3 regions of the Shewanella sp. 3_MG-2023 genome follow, and region 3 is predicted to be linked to each of the others. Evidence: riboswitches for the same ligand, from Rfam matches in the RefSeq annotation. Region 3 holds a riboswitch; each other region holds the start of a gene.
What was found. Region 3 has a riboswitch for cobalamin ahead of Q4591_RS17875 (TonB-dependent receptor). Riboswitches for the same ligand answer to the same signal wherever they lie in the genome.

Region 1 (2,277 bases), on a different contig from region 3:
CTTGGAAAACGCAGCTCAAACACAATCCGCTGCGTTAGTGAATCTGTTTCACCTGTACCTAATGCCAAATTAGCAAACAAGCTAACGACTTGTTCAAAACTGATATTAGCAGCGCCGAAACTTGCCGCGGCGATTGGAGTAACTAGGGTCACTATGGCAGTAACAAACAGCAGTAGCTTATGCTTAAAACTTAAACTCATCTGCTTTGCTAGCTTCACTGATTGTGTGGCATCAATGGCTGTCATTTATCGCCCTGCCCGTGGTTTGATTGGCCATGTTTTTGTTCAGAGCTTGGATATGCGTTTTGCTGCGAGCTTTGACAAGTGTTTTGATTAGCATTGTCATAATGACTTTGATAACCATAAAAATAAGTAATTAACGGTTTACCGTGCTGTGGGTGACTTGATATTTGGCAGCAAACATCAAACACGTTCCCCAAAATGGTTTCTGTTAATACTTCATCAGGTAAACCTTGAGCGATGCACTTTCCTTGATCAAGTAACAGCAATCTATCGCACATTGCGCTGGCTAAATTAAGATCGTGAATAGAGGCAATCACGCTAATGCCAAGTTGCCTAACCAACTCAAGAATTTGGATTTGATAGCGAATATCTAAATGATTAGTCGGCTCATCAAGGATCAATAACTGCGGCTTTTGCACGATAGCCCGTGCAATTAATGCCCGCTGTTTTTCACCGCCAGATAACTGCTCATATTGCTGCAAGGCTTTGTGCTCAAGACCCACTTTAGCCAGCGCCTTGGCAATATCATCTGCATCTGCTTGGGTATTGGTTTCAAAAAGGCCTTTATGGGGCGTTAAGCCCATAGAAACCAGTTGATGGGTGGTCATATCAAAATAATGGGGTGACTCTTGCTGCACAACGGCAACCTTAGTGGCCAATTGTTTATGAGAAAAACCATTAATATTGTCGCCAAATAAGCTGATTTTGCCAGCATCAGGGGTGATATAGCGATACAAGCAGCGCAGTAAGCTGGATTTACCCGCACCATTAGGGCCAATAAGCCCTAGCATTTCACCACGTTGCAAGGCAAAACTGACTTGAGAAAGGATCTCATTGTCTGCAACTGACCAGCTTAGCTGATCAACTGTTAATGCCGCAGTAGTCAAGATACTACCCCTGCGGTTATCCAAGAGGCATGTTTAGCCACATCTGGGGTTTTAATACTGATCACGATACAAACTCCGCCTGAGTTACCCGCTCAAGTTGTTGTTAGGTGCTGCTAATTCAGCAAGAAAAACTAAGCTAGGTATCTGACTTAATGGCATTCATTAATCACTTATCTTACAAGTGATGAGATGCTATTTTACAGTTGCGGGTACAGTTCGAGCTAAACAGCATTTAGGCTAGTTCTCGATTCCCTACTCATTTAGCGAACCGCTTGATACTGGTGTTGCTTAAAGCATTTCACACAAGCACTCAACTGCAGCTAAATTGACTTAATTTGAAATTTTATTGCACTTAATAAATGCGGCTTATATTGTACGGTATATCTGCCTAAGTGAAGTTAGTTTTTTCTGCTAATTTTAGGCTAAAACTAATTATTCCAGTTTAAACGATAGACGGGTTTAGTCGATTTATCATCAGCTTCAGGCCAAAACACATCAATGGTTACCGTCGCGGCATAATCTATATTCAGTTGTCCATATAGCCCTTTACAGCGCTCAAGCCCTAACACCAAAGCGATAATATGACGGATAACTCCACCGTGAGTCACTACCAGAGCAGTGGCTGATGCTGTTGCCTTAGCACTATTAGCCTCAGCAGTATGAGCTTCAGCCAAGTTGTAAGCTTGCAAGGTTATTTGCGCAAAAGCCTGCGCCACCCTTTGTTCAAATTCAGCCATGGGCTCAGCTTGGGGCGCGCCATGCTCCCAAGGGTTATCCCAATAGGCATCTAACGCTTTAGCGCTATGCTGATAAAGCTCTGCAAAGCTTTTTCCGTCCCACAAGCCAAAATCAATTTCCTGTAATTGAGACATTATCTCAACCTGTAAAGCTAAATCAGCACTCACTTGGTTTAACTGCTGCGCTAATTCAGCGGCAAACGCATGGCAGCGCACCAAAGGCGAACTGTATAGCTGCAGTGATGGCAAACAACCTAATAGCCCTAGCTTAGCCGCACTCTGGTGCATGTTCGTTAGCCCCAAATCAGTTAGCGCCACATCGGTTTTACCCCGCAAAATACTGTCGCCCTCACATTGGCCATGGCGTAACAATATTATCTTAGCTTGCTTCATCTAAGGAGACTCCATCGG
Region 2 (2,277 bases), on a different contig from region 3:
TTGGGGTATAGGCTTGCTCATCCACTTTGGCAAAACGGAAATTATCATTGGCGCGAATATAAAAACGATGCGCAAGGCTTGGACGATAATTTAACCCTAACTCAAATGCATGGGCATCATTATCAAGCTCAACACCATTTGCGTATGATAATTGATCTGTTAAGTCATCTGTCACTTCACTGTAACGCCCACCAACTACATAGGATAATGACTGCGTTAATGGCACTGAGGCTTGCACATAAGCACTGGTCACTTTCTGTTCATTATTACGTTGAATGTAAGCAGTATCAAAATCGGCCTCACCGATACTTAAATCAACCCCAGCAATAATGTCTAAATCACCATTATCTAGCTGATAATTTGCTGTGGCTTTGGGTGAAAAGCTTAATAAACTTCGCTCGATACGCCCAGCACTGCCCCAAATAAAGTTAGTGGTTAGAGTATCAGAGTAAGTTAAATCAGTGGCCAAAGCCCATTCTTTAGTTAATTGGTACTCATAGCCACTGCGCAGCGCTGTGGTCATTTCATGAACATAATCATCATCGGTAAAAGGTGCGGCCTGAGTTGGATCTTGCAGATACTGCTCCAGTGTTAGCGCACCAGGGGCCTGGCGATCATTATCGAAGTAGCTGGCTTCAACAAAGAAATTTTGTAAATCAGTTTGATATTGCAAACGGCCTAGAATTGAGCCGGTTTCACTGTCGTTATTATCGCGATAGTTATCACTTTGATTGTAACTGCCGGCCAAGTAATAATGCCAAGCGTCATTAATTTTGCCTGAAATATCCCCTTTAGCTTCATAAGTATCAAAGCTGCCAGCACTTAATTGCAGTCCGCCACCGTCTTTATTAGGCGCTTTAGTGATGATGTTAATCACCCCGCCAACAGCTTGATCGCCATAAAGTACCCCAGCACTACCTGATAATATTTCCACCCGCTCAACTTGATTTAACGGCACTGCATTAATGCTAGGAGCCGCAATATCAATATTGTTTAAGCGGCGACCATCAATCAAAATTAAGGTATTGCTGGCGGCTTGAGACGCTGAAAAACCGCGCATGGCAAAAGTCGTACCTGAGTTGTTATCAGACACTTGAATACCCGCTTGAGAACGTAATAACTCCGTTAAGCTCACCGCACCACTAAGCTGAATATCAGCTTGGTCGATCACATTTACATTCGCTGCAATATTAAGAGGATTTGCATCTTGACGACCAATAACCACAATTTTTTCAACCTCTGCATTGGCAGAATTGTCTGTTGTGGTGTCAGCGTAAACAACTGAGGTTGTTGAAGCAGCTAGACCAAATACTAGGCTTAATGCTGATGCGATTTTTGTTAGATTTGTACCCATTTACCTTTAACTCCTGAAAGGAAAAATGGGGCATATTTGCCGCAGCGCATCGTACTCGTAAATTTATCTGTTAGCGATAAGCCATGATTATTTACAAGCAACGAGCTACATTTCGAGATCTGCCCACCGAAATCTCAAAATCATCTATAGGGCCGGTCTCCGGACTTAGGTTAAAGTAGCAAAGCTACTGACGAACATGAATTTTTAACGTTAAATAGCAGCTTAAATTTCACAGCTACAAGCTTTATCGCACTCAGTCCTCACCATTACCGTTGCGGGGGCAGTACTAGATTTTCACTAGTTTCCCGATTATCCCGTGTCATACACAGGCACCACTATAAATTGACGATAAATTATATAAATTTTTGATTGCTACGACTTAAAGCAGCCATATAACAAGCTGATATAGTATAACGTGCTTATGGGGATTTTTGATATAACGAAAATGAATCAATCATATTATTCAACTTATTGAAAAATAGTCTGAATAATATGATTACTCATTAATAGCTCGCTTACTGATAAGCGGATTGTTGATAAACCAATTATTGATAAAAAGAAAATTTCTAGAATCGTAACTGCTTAAAATTCGACATAAATTGACGATGATTGGTCGATTTTAATGGCGCTGAGTTTTTATTAAAAACATCGCCGCGCATAGACTTATGCATAAAGTACAAGTCTTCAACGCCTTTAATTACGGCGTAATAACCTATTTCACCTTGCTGTTTAACTGAGCCACCTTGCTGTAAAAAGTTAGCCATAACGGTACAGCCGATAATGCCGTGATACGCTTCTTGACCACCCATCTGGGTTTTTCCAAGTTGCTCATAAACCACCTCACCTTGGCAGCTGTCTTGGTAGGTGCTAGCAAAATTATTTAAAAATCGCTCAGGCTCGATATTTTCTGCCAAGCCCTCAAA
Region 3 (2,277 bases):
GCTCGCCCTGATATTGGGTGCCAACATTCCACAAATAATTGTCAAAATCAGCTTGGTCAGTGCCGCCACTGGCGTAAATATCATCGTGTTCGCTATTACCAGTGTCATATTGTAGACTCCAGCTAATATCCCATTGGTCAGAGATATTTTGCAAACCCGCTACAGTTAATCCTATGCGGTCATAGCCATCATCATCAGCTTCTTCTGGAGCGCCATTATGGATATTATATCCATCTGAACGTTCACTGTTTACTGTGATAGTACTTTGACCATCACCATGTGCCACTCCCGCACCTACAGTGCCTCGTAGATAGTTATTACTACCTAACTCGGTACTGGCAAACCATTCACCACCATTAAGTTGGCGAGTAAATATTTGTATTACGCCGCCAATAGCATCACTGCCCCAAATAGAAGCTCTAGGGCCTTTTATGACTTCTATCCGCTCAATATTTTGTGGAGAAAGGGAGCCAAAATTGACAGCGTTTAGGGGGGCAGATCCAACCCTTAAACCATCAATAAGCACCAATGAATGCCCAGAGCTGGTGCCTCGTATACTCACTGAAGCCGTTTGTCCAGCCCCACCATTTCGAGTCACACTTAAACCTGGTAATGCTTCTAGAACATCAACTACTGATTTGGGATTAAGCACATCAATTTCTTCACGTTCAATGGTATTAATTACCGTAAGTTGTGAGTCTGGTGTGCTCTCAAAACGTGTTCCAGTGACCACGATTGTTTCATGCACTGGGACTGCAGGTGCTGCAGCATTTACACTGTAAGTTTGAAAAATAGCTAATGTGATAGCTGATAAACGCAGTTTAAAACTCATTATTGTTGCCTTGTTATGCTGAGTTTAAAATAGCGGGAGATGCGCTGCTTGTTAATAATTGAGTAACTAGTAGCGAATAGAAAAAATCCAATCTTTCTATGTCTCAAGAAACCCGCTTGAGTACATCGAACAATTAGGTCGGTCTCCTGGCTCACAGCATCTAGAAATACACCTTCCCGATATAAAGTCAGTGGTAAAAAGTATTTCGCTCTGTTTACAGTTGCAGGTACAGCTGTGGGGTCTCACCACATTCCCAAAAATAACACCCTAATTGTATTGATAGTGATAAAGCTTGTTCGCACAACTCATTGTTGTGAACTGTTACTTTACCCATCGATGATGTGGTGGAATATAATCAATTATTGGTAGTTGGAATGTGAAAATGGTCACAGGTTTATTTATATGGACTAAAGTGTGTGACTTTTAACAGTACTTTTGTGGTGAGACTTTATGGGGCGGTTTTTCTTGCTTTAAATATGAGCTATTTTTACTTGTAATAAGATTTAGGTTGAAAATTAATTTTATAATATGTTTAAATTACTGTTAAAAGTAACATATTAAAAATTAATAAGCATTGCTATTATTTGTTGTGAGAGTTGTTTTACGCATATCGTAATAGAGATGTTTAAAACAATATTCACAACATTTGAATGTAACCATAATTGTTTGGTTTATTCTTATTTTGATATCGTTTTTTCTGCAAGTTAAATGTTATTTGAAGTCATATTTTTATATTGTGGCTTTTTTGATATTTTTTAATATATACTTCCACCCAAAGTATATGGTAAAACTGAGTAATAACTTCATCACTCTTACTTGGTAACCCTGCATTATGAGGTTAGAGGCATCTAACCTCATTTTTTTTGAGGCTAAATTTTCATCACGGAACCTATGTGTAATTTTATAAATTATAGGTTGTTTACGCTTAAGTGTGATTGCTAGAATGCAAATGTTAGCAGTGAGACTTTTAAACTAGATAGGAAAGTTAGCTGCTGAGGAACGTGTTTTTATTTTTTTAATAAAGACTCTCTATGAATTAATCAGCAACTGGCTGAAATAAAATTATTAAGTTTTATCACTTTTAAACTAAAGGGTTTTCCATCACCTTAATATTTTTTACTTTAACATGTTAAGTGCACTAATCCTGTCTGGTTTTGATTTGTAATCACTAGTTTCAATAAGTATTAATATACTAATATGTCCAAATAACAAAGCAAATATAAGTTAATAACTCTATTACTTGCTGCGTTGCGCCAAGGGTGTCACCTGTATATCCATTTATTTGTTTTTTCATTAACTTGAGTAATAAAACAAAAGCTATCAACCAAGTTGCTAGTAATAATAAAGTTAAGCTGCTTGGCAGTAAAAGCAATCCAGGGAAACCACATGCAGTTAGTATCAATAATGTGTTGTAGTTGATAGTATTTGATTTTTGTGGTGTTTTG

Region 1: another riboswitch for cobalamin. It lies ahead of Q4591_RS17120 (ABC transporter ATP-binding protein); the one in region 3 lies ahead of Q4591_RS17875 (TonB-dependent receptor).
Region 2: another riboswitch for cobalamin. It lies ahead of Q4591_RS15880 (TonB-dependent receptor); the one in region 3 lies ahead of Q4591_RS17875 (TonB-dependent receptor).

Annotation. Positions count from the first base shown of each region.
Region 1 covers NZ_JAUOSH010000036.1:11,448-13,724, reverse strand. The annotation lists gene Q4591_RS17125 (iron ABC transporter permease) at 1-200, opposite strand, end outside; gene Q4591_RS17120 (ABC transporter ATP-binding protein) at 242-1,129, opposite strand; cobalamin riboswitch at 1,247-1,419, opposite strand; gene Q4591_RS17115 (histidine phosphatase family protein) at 1,558-2,259, opposite strand.
Region 2 covers NZ_JAUOSH010000030.1:21,088-23,364, reverse strand. The annotation lists gene Q4591_RS15880 (TonB-dependent receptor) at 1-1,354, opposite strand, end outside; cobalamin riboswitch at 1,487-1,706, opposite strand; gene Q4591_RS15875 (hypothetical protein) at 1,921-2,277, opposite strand, start outside.
Region 3 covers NZ_JAUOSH010000040.1:17,538-19,814, forward strand. The annotation lists gene Q4591_RS17875 (TonB-dependent receptor) at 1-832, opposite strand, end outside; cobalamin riboswitch at 951-1,117, opposite strand; gene cobS (adenosylcobinamide-GDP ribazoletransferase) at 2,025-2,277, opposite strand, start outside.